Regions from separate parts of the Pectobacterium wasabiae CFBP 3304 genome, predicted to be linked through region 1. Evidence: predicted binding sites of a transcription regulator. Region 1 holds the regulator's gene; each other region holds the start of a gene.
The links. Region 1 encodes Fur, which represses iron uptake genes when iron is present. Its sites were predicted from a motif close to ATAATAATGAGAACNACTATCAA; they were not measured.

Region 1 (5,351 bases):
ACGATATCCTGCATGGTGTCACCTGCATCGCTAACCAGATTAGAGCCGGTATCCACGCAGCGAACCGATTCAGAAATCAGCCCTTCAATCTCTTTCGCCGCCTGCGCACTACGCTGCGCCAAGCTACGTACTTCCCCGGCTACCACGGCAAAACCACGCCCTTGTTCGCCCGCACGCGCCGCTTCTACCGCCGCGTTCAGCGCCAGAATATTGGTCTGGAAAGCAATGCCGTTAATCACGGTGGTGATTTCTGCAATTTTTCTTGAGCTGCCAGAGATTTCAGCCATGGTTTTCACCACGTTCTCAACTATTTCACCGCCCTTCTTCGCCGTTGTTGAGGCTTGCAGTGCCAGTTGACTGGCATGGTTGGCGTTTTCGGCGTTCTGTTTCACCGTCGCCGTCAGTTGCTCCATGCTAGCAGCGGTTTCTTCCAGCGCGGAAGCCTGCTCTTCGGTACGTGATGACAGATCGTTGTTACCCGCTGCGATCTCAGAAGCTCCCTGATAGATGGAGTCCGTGCTGTTTCTGATGGTACTAACGGTGCTCGCCAAACTCCCCTGCATTTCACGCAGCAGTGGAAATAGGCGGCCAACGCAGTTATTACCAAAGTCCAGAATCGGTTTACCCAGATGACCAGAGGCAATCACGCTAAAGTGATAGCGCAGGTCATTCAACGGGCGAACCAAGCACACCACCAGATAGCGATCGGTTAGGAACAGCATGATAAGGCCGATAAACAGCCCGCTCAGCAAAATGTTCTGTCCAACCGTGGTGATTTGTTCAAAGCGAACCCCCGCTGCAGCGAATTTCTCTGCGCTGGCGTTACTGAATGCGGATAGGGACGCGCCAAACTGGCGACTCAATGGCGGCACAACATTCTTGGCCTGATTTTGGTAATCATCCAGCGCGTTGGCAACGGCCTTTTGATAAAGCGGTTCAACGCCTTGAACAACCAGATTATTCCAGTCACGACTGACAGCCTGCACCAGAGCATTATCCAGGCTCGCATGATCGATGGCATTAAACGCCACCAAATCAGTCTTTAGTTTATCCAGCGCGACGAGTGCAGAGGCCTGCTCTTTATCAGCAGTCGCATTATCACCACTGCGACGCGCATCTACCGCGCGCGCCAGACGGGTCACCATACGAAAGTATTGATCGTTGCCCTGGTTGATGAAATTCATGTTCTGAACCAGCAAGGTGCTGGTTTTTGAGGTTGCAGTCATCTCTTTAAAAGAGAACAGGGTATATATCGATACGCCCCCCCAAAGAACGCAAAAAATGCCCAGCACCCATAGCATAGCGGTTCTGATGGCAATATTTTTAATAAGTCTCATAGCTCACTCCAAATCAGGAAAATGGTTAAAAAGATTTTTATCGCTAATCAACCAATATGAATCAGAAAATTCACACAATAAAACAGACCACTTCTCCCTAGCGTTCACATTTCACCAAGTTGAAAACTCAAAAACCACGCTAGTTCATCGGCTAAATACAGAGAATATTTAGCACTCTTGCTATATTTATTAATATAATTTTTCACACTGAGAATGAATTCACCTATTTTTATAAATATACGGTTTTTAATCAGAGGGTTGAAAGCAAAGCGACGGCCACCCGCGTCCCTTGTGCGCTGGCGTGGATACGCACTTAGACGGAGAAGCAATTTACGCATCATTTTCATTTTATTCTTTAACATCAAAAGCTAAAGATTTCTTCTTCAAGGCTGCATCGTTTCAGCTACAAATGGTTATAATTCTTATCTTCTTTTATTAGGAATATTCCCTAAAAATGTTACAAATTTTCAATTCAGTAAAAACATTATCTTTTGTATGCATTTTAATTTCCCAGAGTAGAGATGTATCGTTCCGTGACTTTCATTTCTGACAAAAAGAAGTCTGCTTTTAATTACAACTGAAACGAACCATGAAATAAAAATACCATTCATAAAAAATGAAACATCATTGCAAATAAATAACCTTGGTAGTGTTAGGGCTATGCGTGTCTGATCTCGAAAGGTAATATGACCATACTATTACCATGGGTAATTTAGCACCAGAAGATCAGCGCTTCGTTCCTTTTATCGCCCCCCGCATTTTGCATGCTCTTGATTTACGCCTCCGTACCGATACGAGTTTCTCCTAATGTGAGTGTCTGTTATTATTAACAGATAAGTGGGTGAAATATTACACCATACCATTAAGAATCAAGAGGTTATTCAATTCATGGCACTCATCGGAATATTCTTTGGCAGTGATACGGGCAACACGGAAAACATCGCCAAAACGATCCAACAGCAGTTAGGCACCAACGTTGCTGATGTTCATGACATCGCCAAAAGTAGCAAAGAAGACCTAGAAGGTTTCGATATTCTGCTGTTAGGTATTCCAACCTGGTATTACGGTGAAGCTCAGTGCGATTGGGATGACTTCTTCCCTTCGTTGGAAGAGGTTGATTTCACCGGAAAATTGGTTGCTCTGTTTGGCTGCGGCGATCAGGAAGACTATGCGGAATACTTCTGTGATGCCATGGGGACTATTCGCGACATCATTGAACCTCGCGGAGCGACGATTGTCGGTCACTGGCCAACAGAAGGTTATTACTTTGAAGCGTCTAAAGGACTTGCCGACGATAATCACTTCATTGGTTTGGCTATCGATGAAGACCGTCAGCCTGAATTGACCAGCGAGCGCGTGACGACGTGGGTGAAACAGATCGGCGATGAACTGAATCTGAAAGAGCTGGTTGGCTAAGCCATTTTGGCTCTGATAATTCCTATCAGAGCCAAAATAGTATCGATAGGTAAAACCTTTCACAATAATTGACACATTTTTTTAACTTCTATCAGTAAACCTGTACAATAATCCCATCGGTTTTATACGCGCTTTACCTTTTCCTCATTCATCAACAACGGATTGCGTTGTATATCAATAGTGTGAGTGGGGACAATATTGTTAACATTCCCTTGTTTTCATTTTGTATGCGCGGTTCTATAATTGAGACGCGTTTGCATTTTTTGAGCCGACCGATGTCATAGGCTAGGCAGCCTCCATTGATAAGTAAGCTACAGGACTAAACCCGCATGACTGACAACAATACCGCATTGAAGAAGGCCGGCTTGAAAGTCACTCTTCCAAGACTGAAAATACTGGAAGTGTTACAGGATCCTGTCTGTCATCACGTCAGTGCGGAAGATTTATATAAGAGACTGATTGATATGGGCGAAGAGATTGGTCTTGCTACCGTCTATCGCGTACTCAACCAGTTTGATGATGCTGGTATCGTAACCCGTCATAACTTCGAAGGTGGCAAATCCGTCTTTGAATTGACGCAGCAGCATCATCACGACCACTTAATTTGCCTCGACTGTGGCAAAGTCATTGAATTCCGCGATGAATCTATCGAAGCACGTCAGCGTGAGATCGCAGAAAGACACGGCATTAAACTGACCAACCACAGTTTGTATCTCTATGGGCATTGCAGTGAAGGGGATTGTCGAGAAGACGAAACCCTGCATGAGTCCACACGATAAATCGACCGCATAAAAAAATAAAACCGCCGAGGCGGTTTTATTTTTATCTTCTACTTCGTGACTTTAGCCAACCCAAGTATCGCGCAGCCCGACCGTTCGGTTAAACACCAGATGTTCTGTACTGGAGTAAACACGATCGGCACAGAAGTAACCTTCGCGCTCAAACTGATACGCCTTCTCTACTTCCGCTTGTGCCAAACTCGCTTCGACAAAACCTTGCGTAACTTTCAGTGAGTCTGGGTTAATCGTCGACAGGAAATCATCCGCCGCGCCAGGATTTGCCACACTGAATAAACGATCGTACAAACGGAATTCTGCTGGCACGCCATGCGCCGTAGAGACCCAGTGGATAACCCCCTTCACTTTACGGCCGTCAGCCGGATCTTTGCTCAGCGTTTCCGCATCATAGCTGCAATAGATCGTAGTGATAGTGCCCTGCTCGTCTTTTTCAATGCGATCGGCTTTGATCACATAGGCATTACGCAGACGAACTTCTTTACCCAACACCAGACGTTTGTACTGCTTGTTGGCTTCTTCACGGAAATCAGCGCGATCGATGTAAACTTCACGGCTGAATGCCACCTGACGTGAGCCCATTTCCGGCTTATTAGGATGGTTTGGCATCGCAACAAACTCTTCGTGCCCAGCGGGCAGATTCTCGATCACGACCTTGACCGGATCTAGCACTGCCATCGCACGCGGAGCATTTTCATTCAGATCGTCACGGATGCAGGATTCAAGCGCGGCCATTTCCACGTTATTGTCCTGCTTCGTTACGCCGATGCGCACACAGAATTCACGGACGGAAGCCGCACTATAGCCACGACGACGCAGGCCTGAGATGGTCGGCATACGCGGGTCATCCCAGCCTTCAACCACATTTTCCACGACCAGTTGATTCAGCTTACGCTTGGACATAATCGCGTATTCAAGATTGAGGCGGGAGAATTCGTACTGACGTGGGTGGCAAGGAATCGTGATGTTATCCAGAACCCAGTCGTACAGACGGCGGTTATCTTGGAATTCCAACGTACACAGAGAATGCGTGATCCCTTCCAGCGCATCAGAAATGCAGTGGGTGAAGTCATACATTGGGTAGATGCACCACTTGTTGCCGGTCTGGTGATGATCGGCAAACTTAATACGATACAGCACCGGATCACGCATCACGATAAAGGATGATGCCATATCGATTTTTGCACGTAGACAAGCAGTACCTTCTGCAAACCCGCCGTTACGCATTTTTTCAAATAGCGCCAGGTTTTCCTGCACGGTACGATCGCGATAAGGGCTGTTTTTGCCCGGAGCCGTCAACGAACCACGGTATTCACGAATCTGATCGGCCGTCAGCTCATCAACGTAAGCCAGCCCTTTACCGATCAGCTCAACCGCATAAGCGTGCAGTTGATCGAAATAATCAGAAGAATAACGAACGTTACCGCTCCATGAAAAACCCAGCCACTCGACGTCACGTTTGATCGACTCAACGTATTCGATATCTTCTTTTACCGGATTGGTGTCGTCAAAACGCAGGTTGCACTGCCCTTGATAGTCACGCGCGATCCCAAAATTCAGACAAATAGATTTGGCATGCCCAATATGCAGATAACCGTTCGGCTCTGGCGGGAAACGCGTCTGAATATGGTCATGCTTACCGGATGCCAGATCTTCATCAATAATCTGACGGATAAAGTTAGTCGGGCGGGCTTCAGCCTCACTCATTCTTCATTCCTCAATGCTAAAACGACGTATAACCGACAATGATCCAACAAGCTACGCAGGGAAACAACCGTTAATTATTCATAACGAAAAAAAGGGG
Region 2 (5,351 bases), 2.5 Mb from region 1:
CACACCTGCCGCCCCCGCTCATCATGAGGGCTGGCCTCGGACGTTCCAGACGCTCAAAGGACCTTTAACGTTGCAACAACCGCCACTGCGCATCGTCTCAACCAGCGTGACGATCAGCGGTACGCTGCTGGCGATTAATGCGCCGCTGATTGCTTCCGGTGCCACCAGCCCACGCAGCGCCGTTGCCGATAGCAAAGGCTTTTTTTCTCAGTGGAGCCAGTTAGCTGAGGAGCGAGGCGTTAAGCCGCTGTATATTACCGAGCCTAACGCGGAAGCCATCGCTGCCGCTGCGCCTGACCTGATTGTGATTGCCGCAACAGGGGGAGATTCAGCGCTAAAGCTCTATGAACAACTGTCAGTAATTGCGCCAACGCTGGTGATTGATTACGGAGATAAAAGCTGGCAGGAACTTGCGCAACAACTCAGTCAGATTACGGGACACGAAGCCGATGCACACGCGGTTATCACTCGTTTTGAACAACGGGTGAATGCGGTCAAAAACGCGATTCAGCTACCTCCTCAACCAGTGTCCGCACTGGTTTATTATGAGGATGGGCGCGGTGTTAACCTTTGGACAGACGCCTCCGCACAGGGGCAATTGCTACATGAGTTGGGCTTCCAGCTTGCCACGCCGCCGGCCTGGCTTAAAACGGAAACGTCTCAGGGCAAGCGGCAGGACATCGTGCAAGTTTCCGGTGAAAATATGGCAGATAGCCTAACCGGTCGCTCATTATTGCTATTTTCGGCTGATGAAAACGTGGTTAAAAAGATGCTTGCCAACCCCTTCCTCCGCTATCTGGAACCGGTCATGCAACAGCAGGCATGGGCGATGGGGCCTGATACGTTCCGTCTGGATTATTACAGCGCAAGCAACATGCTTGATAATATCGAACGGCATTTCCGTAAACCGTAACGGCCTTCGGTTCGCGGCCAACAGTGGTTGGCCGCAGCGACACACCGTTCGCCTATCACGCTGGGGTGGCGGGCTTTTCCTCTGTCTCATCAGACTGGGTGACAGCATCTGGCTCACCAAAGGTGCATTGCCGCAGTGGCCGCACGAGCAGAGCCAGTAGAATAACTAGCCCTGCGATCCCCCCAAACATCAGAATGCTCATTGCAGGGGCGAATATCCTTCCCATAAAACCAAGCCCCAATGCTCCCACCGAATCCCCCGTCACATCCTGTGCCGTCACCAGACTATTCACCCGCCCAAGAAGAGGGTCCGGCGTGTGAGTCTGAATTAAGGTAAATTGCAATAGCCCGGTAATCGCATGTAAATAGCCATAACATACCAACGCCAACAGCGCGGGGACGAGATGCCCCACCAGCCCTAGCGACGCCACCGATAAGAACGCCCCGCTGGCACACAGCAACAGAATCAAACCAGGACGCGCCACGCCAGATACCCATCCGCTGGTAAACGCCCCCAGCATCGCGCCCAGCGGCACGGCGGAAAACATCAGCCCGACCGCCGACGGCCCTGCATGATAAACATCATTCGCTAACGTAGGGAAAAGGATGCGCATCGCGCCGATAACACTGACTAACATGCCGATCAGCACCACCCACCCGACGACACGATGCGAACATACAAACCTCACACCACCGATTAAGGCACGCAGTGGCGGTTCCGGCTCACTCGTTGCAGGGCGTAACGACGGCAAACGCACCAACGGAATCAGGGTGGCCAGCGTCCCAATAGCAGCAATAGCAAAATTCCAACCGACACCGCCCGCGACAATGATCACTCCGCCCAGTGCGGGTGAAAGGATGGAGCCCAAACGGACGGTCAACATGCTCAATGCGCCCGCTGCGGGCAAATTTTCCCGCCCGACCAAAATCGGAATAACCGCCATTAACGCCGTCATCCCCAGCGCACCGAAAAAACCATCCCATGCTGCCAGCACATAGAGCGCAAGTAACGACGGCGTATCAGAAAATCCGTTAATGCTGAGCGCGACGAATCCCAAGCCACAGGTGCCGCGCGCAAATAGAATCAGTTTACGGCGATCGAAACGGTCAGCCAGTACACCGCCCAGAATCAGGCCAATAAACATCCCAATACCGTCAAGCGCCACGGCCATCCCCACCTGAAAGGTCGAGCCCGTCATTGCCTGCACCTGAATCGGTACACCAACGGACAGCATACCCAGCGCGAAAACAGACAGCATTCGAGCAATAAAAATCGCGCGAAAATTCGCGTTGGTTTTCAACAGACTGAAGTCAAGAAAAACGGAGGATTTGGCCATAGATTTCCCGCGTGAAAGCCACACCAGCGTGAACGAAACCGTCCCTCATCCAGCGACAAGTTCACGGTTACCCCGCTGTAGGTCAATGTATTTACAAGGAAGGACATGCTACCATAGTAAAAAGACAATACTAATGATAGTAATTATCACACTCATTTACTCAGAAGGGAGTCGCATTGAGGATGCCCGTTTATCCTTCCAGCGTAGCGAATCGCACATCATACGATCCTCGCAGGGTTGATATTCGACGCTGGCGTGGTGTCACACTATGTTTACTGCTCATCACGCTCGGTGCCATTGCCAGCCTAATGCTGGGTGCAAAATCCATTGCACCGGAAACCGTGTGGATGAGCCTGACAGGCCAGCTCCACAACGCAGACAGTATTATTATTCTCGACGCCCGTTTACCGCGCACGCTGGCAGGCATCATTGCCGGGATCGCGCTCGGCGGTTCCGGCGCGCTCATACAAGCGCTGACCCGCAATCCCCTCGCCGATCCAGGTATTCTTGGCGTCAACGCGGGTGCCAGTTTCGCCATTGTCATGGGCATCATTTGGTTCGGTATCACCGACATGGCTTCCTGGCTTGGATTTGCCTGGCTCGGCGTTTTGGTGACCAGCGTGGTGGTATGGGTTATCGGCTCGCTCAGCGGTGGGCGCGTTAACCCCATTCGCTTAACGTTGACTGGTGTCGCCCTCAGCGCCGTACTCACGGGCATCACGTCTTCGGTTTCGCTATTGAATCCCGATGCATTTGACCAAATGCGCATGTGGGAGGCGGGTACGCTGGATATTCGTTCCCTGCATAACATTGCACTGGTCGCCCCCATTGTATTGCTGGGAGGTGGATTAGCGTTAATCATCGCCCGCGCGCTCAATGCATTAAGCATGGGTGACGACATCGCGACCGCCCTCGGCACCCGCACCGTATTAATCCGCTCCGTCGCCGTGATCGCCATCATGTTGATGTGCGGTTCGGCAACCGCGTTGGTCGGGCCTATCGGTTTTGTTGGCTTGATGATCCCGCATATCGCTCGCTGGTGGGCAGGACCAGACCAGCGCTGGATCGTATTTTATTCGATGCTGCTCGCCCCAGTGCTGTTATTGTGCGCCGATATTCTCGCCCGCCTACTGGCACCGAGTGAACTGCGCGTTTCGATCATAACCGCATTTATCGGCGCGCCCGTACTGATTTGGCTGGTTCGCCGCCACAACATAGTAGGAAACGAGCGATGAGCCATTACGCGCGTCATCGCCGGGCTGTCTACAGCCAACTCCCACGCCACATCGTTCTCATTAACAGCCTGCTGCTGCTGTTATGCCTGCTGTTGTTCGCACTGGCAGTCAGTCTCGGCGCACTGCAACTCCCACCGCTTGATATATGGCGCATATTTATGGGTGCTCCTTCTGTCGGCGCTACCGTCATCACCGAATGGCGCGCACCGCGTGCGCTCTCCGCGCTGCTGTTGGGCGCAGGATTGGGCGTCAGCGGCGCAATATTTCAGTCTATCAGCCGTAACCCATTAGGCAGCCCGGATATCATCGGCTTCAATACCGGTGCCTACACCGGCGCACTCATCGTGATCATCTTATTACAAGGTAATGGGTATGAAATCGCGAGCGGTGCGATGTTGGGTGGTATCGCCACCGCAGCCCTGGTTTATCTGCTCATCTGGCGTAAGGGAGTCACCGGGTTCCGCTTAATCCTTATCGGGATCGCCATCAGTGCCATGCTATCGGCCTTCAATACCTGGCTTATTGTCACAGGTTCACTGGAAAATGCGATGACGGCCGCGCTCTGGGGAACCGGCTCATTGAACGGCATGACGTGGATGAAAGCACAGCCGGCCATCATCCTGATCCCCTTGACTATTATCGGCACATTGTTGCTGCGCACGCGTCTGAAACTGCTAGAAATGGGGGATGACAGCGCCAGATCGCTGGGTGTTAACGCCGAAGCCAGCCGATTATGGCTGATGCTGTTCGGTATTCTGCTCACTGCGGTGGTCACTGCCGTTGCTGGCCCGATTTCTTTTATCGCCTTAGCCGCCCCACAGATCGCCCGGCGGCTCACTCGAGCCAGCGCAACACCGCTCTTTTCCGCTGGCACGATCGGTGCCGTGTTGCTGCTGTCAGCCGATATCATCGCCCAGCATGCCTTTGCTACCGTCCAACTTCCGGTAGGGGCCGTAACCGTGAGTATCGGCGGGGTTTACCTGATTTGGCTGCTTATCCGCGAAGCGCGGCGTTAACCGCCATATATGAAAGAGTAAAACGCCTATGACACACCTCTTACATGCTAACCATCTGACCCTCGGCTATGACAAAAAAATCATTGCGGAACATCTGAGCCTGTCAATTCCAGATAACCAATTCAGCGTGATAGTCGGGCCTAATGCTTGTGGAAAATCGACGCTGCTGCGCGCGTTGTGCCGATTACTGAAACCGTTAGCAGGGGAAGTGATTTTAGACGGCAATAATATCCACCATCTGCCCACCAAAGCGTTAGCCAGACAAATTGGCTTACTACCCCAGCATGCCGTCGTTCCGGACAACATCACGGTGGCCGAGCTGGTATCGCGCGGGCGCTATCCGCATCAGCGCCTGTTACACACCTGGAACCAGACCGATCAAAAGGTTCTGGAAGAGGCGATGGCGGCGACGAATATTAGCGAGTTGGCTGAACGTCACGTTGACGAGCTCTCTGGTGGACAGCGCCAGCGGGTCTGGATCGCGATGGTTTTGGCGCAACAAACCCCGCTTCTTCTGCTCGACGAGCCGACAACCTGGCTGGACATCGCGCATCAGATAGACCTGCTCGATCTATTTTATACACTGCGCCATCAGCATGGGCGCACGCTGGTGGCCGTGCTGCACGACCTTAATCAGGCCTGTCGCTATGCCGACCATTTGATTGTGATGCAGGCCGGACGCATCATGGCAGAAGGGAAGCCTGCCGATATCGTCAATGCCGATCTGATCGAACAGGTATTCGGCATGACGAGCCTGATTATCGACGATCCGGTTTCACACACGCCACTCATCGTGCCTTGCGGCCGTCACCACCGCATAGCAGAAGTGACGACCGCCAGACCGCCGTCAA
Region 3 (5,351 bases), 1.2 Mb from region 1:
TCATTTACGGCATCTACTCGGTATCGGAATCCAGCCTGAAAGACTGTAGCGAGCCCGTTGTCAACGCGGCCCAAAGCGAGCCCGCCATGCCAGCGCTGGACACGGCAGCCAAGGACTACTCCACAGCAGTCACCGCCTGGGGGCAGACGCTGCAGGAAGCCGATACTTACTACAGTCGCGAGAACTATAAAGATGACGCAATGGCACGCGGCAAGGCGATGCACGGCGACATCGTCAAGCACTATGCGGCATTCAACACAGCCAGTCGTCAATTCAATCAAGCCCTGGAAGAAGCCAACGACGAGCGCCAACTGAAGCAACTGGCAGAAATTGAGAAGAGCGAAGGTCGTCAGTTCAATTACTGGTATATGGCTACCATGCTCAGCGCCAAACAACTGGTGAACATGCTGACGCAGGATGACTTCGACATCAATACCGCCACTGCGCGGCTTAAAGCCTATGAAGACAACGCCGACGCACTGATCGAACTGGCCAAGCAGCCCGACACCGTGAAACCCAGGACGTGGTCCGTGATGAATTCACCATTGGAAAATTACCGCATATCCGCCAAAGAGCGCCTGCGCCGCGTGCGCGACAAGACGTCCTACAGCCAAGGTGATCGCATGCTGCTGTCTAATGGCTCTGGCTGGATGGTAAGTGGCAGCGCCGACAAACTCATCAAGAACTACAACTCTCTGATAGAAAGCAGCAACCGCATGCGCTGATTCACGCAGCCACGTTGCATAGAAAGACAACCGCGCGACGAGTTAACCCTGTTGCACGCTTGATAAAGGCTGCGGGAAATGGTGCCTTGGTTGCCTTTCTGAGCGCTGGGCTAGCGGCGCTTTCCCGCATTCATGCGGCACTGGAGTTCACGTCGAAATAAAAAAAGGAATGCGGTTTGGATCTTCACCCCGCATTCCTTCTTAAAACACCACTCTCAACTGTTATTTAGCGGCAGCGGTTTCCGCACCAACCAAACCAACCTTGAGGTAACCCGCTTTACGCAGTGAATCCATCACGCTCATGATGGTTTCATAATCGACGCTTTTATCCGCCTGAAAGAAGATAGTTGTTTCTTTGTTGGCACTGGTTTTCGCATCCAATACCTGAGCCAGAGACTGCTCGTTAATCGCCTCTTCCCCCAGAAACATTTGCTTATCCGCTTTTACTGTCAGATAAAGCGGCTTCTCTGGACGCGGCTGCGGCACGGCTGATGATGCTGGCAGATCGACACGAATATCCACCGTTGCCAGCGGAGCTGCCACCATGAAGATGATCAGCAGAACCAGCATGACGTCAATGAACGGCGTGACGTTGATGTCATGCATTTCACCGTCATCACCTACGTCCTCCTTCAAATGCATCGCCATGACTTAACCCACCCGCAGTTTATGCGCTGCTGAAGACGCCCGGTTATCGTTGCTGGCGGCCACGTCGAGATCGCGGCTTTGCAGCAGCAGCACTTGTGCCGCCACATCACCGACCGTCGCTTTGTAACCAGCAATCGAGCGCGCAAAAACGTTATAGATAACAACCGCAGGGATCGCCGCGACCAGACCAATCGCCGTCGCCAGCAGAGCTTCTGCAATCCCCGGGGCAACTACCGCCAGGTTAGTCGTTTGCGTCTGTGCGATACCGATGAAGCTGTTCATGATGCCCCATACCGTACCGAACAGCCCTACGAACGGTGCAACTGCGCCGACCGTTGCCAGGTAGCCATTACCACGCCCCATATGACGCCCGGTAGCCGCCACACGACGCTCCAGACGAAACGCGGTGCGCTCTTTAATCCCGTTGTTATCATCTGAACGTGCAGAAAGTTCCAGTTCGTTCTGCGCATCCATAACCAATTGCTGCGCTACGCTGCCAGCTTTGAACGCATCCGCCGCCTCCAGCGCATCGTCCAGCGTTTTCACCTGCTCCAGCGCCAGATACTCACGACGCAGGCGACGTTTCGCGCCAGACATTTCGACGCTTTTACTGAAGAAAATCGCCCAGGTAATCACGGAAGCCAGCAGCAAACCGATCATCACCGTTTTCACTACAGCATCAGCGTGCTGGTACATACCCCAGACGGACAAATCGGTTTTCATCAGGTTATTCGTACCCGGCACCGCACTGGCCGGAAGCGTAAGCGCTGACGTCGGCGCGGATGCTTCGGCTGTCACAGGTGCAGGAGAGGATGCCGCAGTTGGTGCCGCATTCTCTGTCGATAACGGCGTCGTTGCCGGAGCCGCAAACGCATTTCCACTTAGTCCCGCCGTACACAGCAGGATAACCAGCACGCTACGGGAAAATGCGCTGAACGCACCACGTTTTTTTTGCCAGGTTGATAACACCTGTTGAGTTGTATTACTGACAGCCGTTTTCACGCTGTGCCTCCACCATTCGTTCTGTACAATAACGCGCACACACCCGCAGGTACTATGCCGCAATAACGCAGCCTGAAATGATACCAAACCCTGAACGAATTGATAGTCGTTCTCATTATTATTTACGTCAGATAACACACTTTTTCTTGCGTTCTGACAGGGTTTTTAGGGGTATTACCTGTATTTCGACGGAAAATGCATAAAGAAGCATGAAGAATTGCATCTAGGAATATATCTGGCAGGCGATAGCGGCAGGTACTCGCCTAAAACACAGCATGATACTGTGAGGTTTTTGTGATCGACATTAAGTTATCACACCATTTCATGGTGGCTGGCGATAAGTTCGATGAAACGAATGGAAACATAAATACACAATAAGACAAATGAAAACATCGTGTTATGCACATTTAGATTGAGAAATCGGGAATAAAAACCCTATAAAACAGCATTTCATATTAGCTTTTTCTTTTGTGACACGAGTCATTCTACGAAGTTGTATAATAGGTTAGCTTAACCCACAGAGAATCCCGACGCGCGCCACGATAATAGCTATACAAGGATGCCGTCTTCTCATCGATGCACCACCATAAATTATTCTATTTTTCATGGGTTAGATTTTTTAATCACCATTTTATTATCGATAATGTCACCCCTACCTCTGGAGATAATTCAATGAAGCTGTCGAAAACATTGATCGGCATTTGTCTGGGTTCTACTGCATTCCTGATGAGCCAAGCGATTCAGGCACAACAAATTAAAGCCTCTGATGTTCACCCTGAAGGTTATCCTAATGTCGTCGCCGTACAGAAAATGGGAGAAAAATTAAAAGCTGCTACAAATGGCAGGCTGGAAATTAAAACCTTCCCCGGCGGTGTATTAGGGGATGAGAAGCAAATGATTGAACAGGCACAGCTCGGTGCGATTGATATTATCCGTGTTTCAATGACGCCCGTTGCCGCTATTTTACCGGAAATCGAAGTCTTCACCCTGCCCTATATTTTCCGTGATGAAGATCATCTGCATAAAGTGCTGGATGGAAAAATCGGTCAGGAAATTGGTGACAAAATTACCCATAGCAGTAAATCAAAATTGGTTTTCCTAGGCTGGATGGACGCGGGAACGCGTAATTTAATCACCAAGCAACCGGTGGCGAAACCAGAAGACCTCAAGGGTATGAAAATTCGCGTTCAAACCAGCCAGGTTGCTCTCGCAACGCTGAAAGCCATGGGCGCTAACGCCATCGCTATGGGCACCAGCGAAGTCTTCAGCGGCATGCAAACCGGCGTGATTGACGGCACCGAAAATAATCCACCAACTTATGTGGCACATAACTACATGCCTGTTGCCAAGAATTTCACCTGGAGTCGCCACTTCATTATTCCTGAGCTATTCCTGTACTCCAAAACCAAATGGGATAAGCTTTCCAAAGAAGATCAGGATCTTATCCTGAAACTGGCGAAAGAAGCACAGCAAGAGCAGCGTGTACTATGGAATGAATATACTCAGCAATCCCTGGATAAAATGAAAGCCGGTGGCGTTCAGTTCCATGAAGTCGATAACGAGTACTATTTCAAAGCGACACAACCTGTACGCGATCAATTTGGTGCCAAATATCAGGATCTGATTAAAGCCGTCGCCGACGTCCAATAATCAATATCTCATCTTAGCGGATAAATAGTCGCTATTTATCCGCCATCCTTAATGGCCTGATACAAACAATTATCCTTCGCTTATCACTCAACTGAGTGAATATAGGTGACACTATGGCACAGTCTTATCACTCAAGTATGGATGTACTTTATCGTATTGCCATGTGGGTTTCTGGTCTGGCGTTATTAATTATGACGCTAATAATTCCTATCGGCATATTCGCACGCTATGTTTTAAACGCGGCATTATCCTGGCCAGAACCCATTTCGATTATTTGTATGGTGACGTTTACTTTTGTAGGTGCAGCAGTCAGCTATCGTTCTAATTCACATATTGCTGTCAGCATGTTGACCGACAGATTGCCAGAATCCGGTAAGAAGATTTGCGTTCATCTGTCAAATCTCCTGATGCTCTTAATCAGCCTGTTTATTCTCTATTACAGCACTGTGCTCTGCATGGAATTATGGGAACAACCCGTCGCGGAATTTCCATTATTAACTGCGGGTGAAAGTTATTTGCCGCTGCCTATCGGCTCGTTAATTACCGTGCTCTTTATCATCGAAAAAATATTTTTCGGCCCGCAGGATCAACGCCCTGTGGTCATGCTTGGCAGTTCTTAATTCGGAGCCAATACCATGGATGCATTTATTCTTGTTGCCACGCTGGCAGTGCTGCTGGCGGTCGGCGTTCCCGTCGCCTACGCGGTAGGGCTGAGCGCGATTGTTGGTGCCTTATGGATCGATTTGCCGCTTGAGGCGGTCATGATTCAGATTACCAACGGCGTGAACAAATTTTCGCTACTGGCGATCCCCTTCTTTATTCTGGCTGGGGCCATTATGGCCGAAGGCGGCATCGCGCGCAGGCTGGTCAGCTTCGCGTATATTTTTGTCGGCTTTATTCGCGGCGGTTTATCACTCGTTAACATCGTCGCATCGACATTTTTCGGGGCGATATCCGGCTCTTCTGTGGCAGATACGGCTTCAATCGGCTCAGTGATGATCCCGGAGATGGAGAAGAAGGGCTACCCACGCGACTTCTCCGCTGCTGTCACCGCCAGCGGCTCCGTGCAGGCAATTCTGACACCACCGAGCCACAACTCTGTAATCTACTCGCTGGCAACCGGCGGCACAGTTTCGATCGCCTCGTTGTTTATCGCCGGGATCCTGCCCGGCCTGCTGCTCAGCCTGACATTGATGGTGATGTGCGTGGGTTTCGCACATCGACGGGGCTACCCAAAAGGCGAACGCGTACCGTTCCGTCAGGCCTTGAAAATCTTCGTCGATACCCTGTGGGGATTGATGACGGTTGTTATCATCATGGGCGGGA

Region 2: fepD (Fe(3+)-siderophore ABC transporter permease) is a predicted target of Fur. The motif match lies at 2,377-2,399, and genes of this name have one in related genera.
Region 3: exbB (tol-pal system-associated acyl-CoA thioesterase) is a predicted target of Fur. The motif match lies at 2,475-2,497, and genes of this name have one in related genera.

Annotation. Positions count from the first base shown of each region.
Region 1 covers NZ_CP015750.1:3,345,395-3,350,745, reverse strand. Annotated here, with positions in the region: gene A7983_RS15135 (methyl-accepting chemotaxis protein) at 1-1,337, opposite strand, end outside; gene A7983_RS15130 (hypothetical protein) at 1,442-1,684, opposite strand; gene fldA (flavodoxin FldA) at 2,226-2,753, shown strand; gene fur (ferric iron uptake transcriptional regulator) at 3,083-3,532, shown strand; gene glnS (glutamine--tRNA ligase) at 3,596-5,254, opposite strand.
Region 2 covers NZ_CP015750.1:815,571-820,921, forward strand. Annotated here, with positions in the region: gene fepB (Fe2+-enterobactin ABC transporter substrate-binding protein) at 1-913, shown strand, start outside; gene entS (enterobactin transporter EntS) at 969-2,249, opposite strand; gene fepD (Fe(3+)-siderophore ABC transporter permease) at 2,432-3,484, shown strand; gene A7983_RS03700 (FecCD family ABC transporter permease) at 3,481-4,500, shown strand; gene A7983_RS03705 (ABC transporter ATP-binding protein) at 4,529-5,351, shown strand, end outside; gene A7983_RS03710 (amino acid adenylation domain-containing protein) at 5,348-5,351, opposite strand, start outside.
Region 3 covers NZ_CP015750.1:2,192,290-2,197,640, reverse strand. Annotated here, with positions in the region: gene A7983_RS09950 (YiiG family protein) at 1-725, shown strand, start outside; gene exbD (TonB system transport protein ExbD) at 948-1,373, opposite strand; gene exbB (tol-pal system-associated acyl-CoA thioesterase) at 1,377-2,375, opposite strand; gene A7983_RS09935 (TRAP transporter substrate-binding protein) at 3,048-4,025, shown strand; gene A7983_RS09930 (TRAP transporter small permease) at 4,139-4,645, shown strand; gene A7983_RS09925 (TRAP transporter large permease) at 4,661-5,351, shown strand, end outside.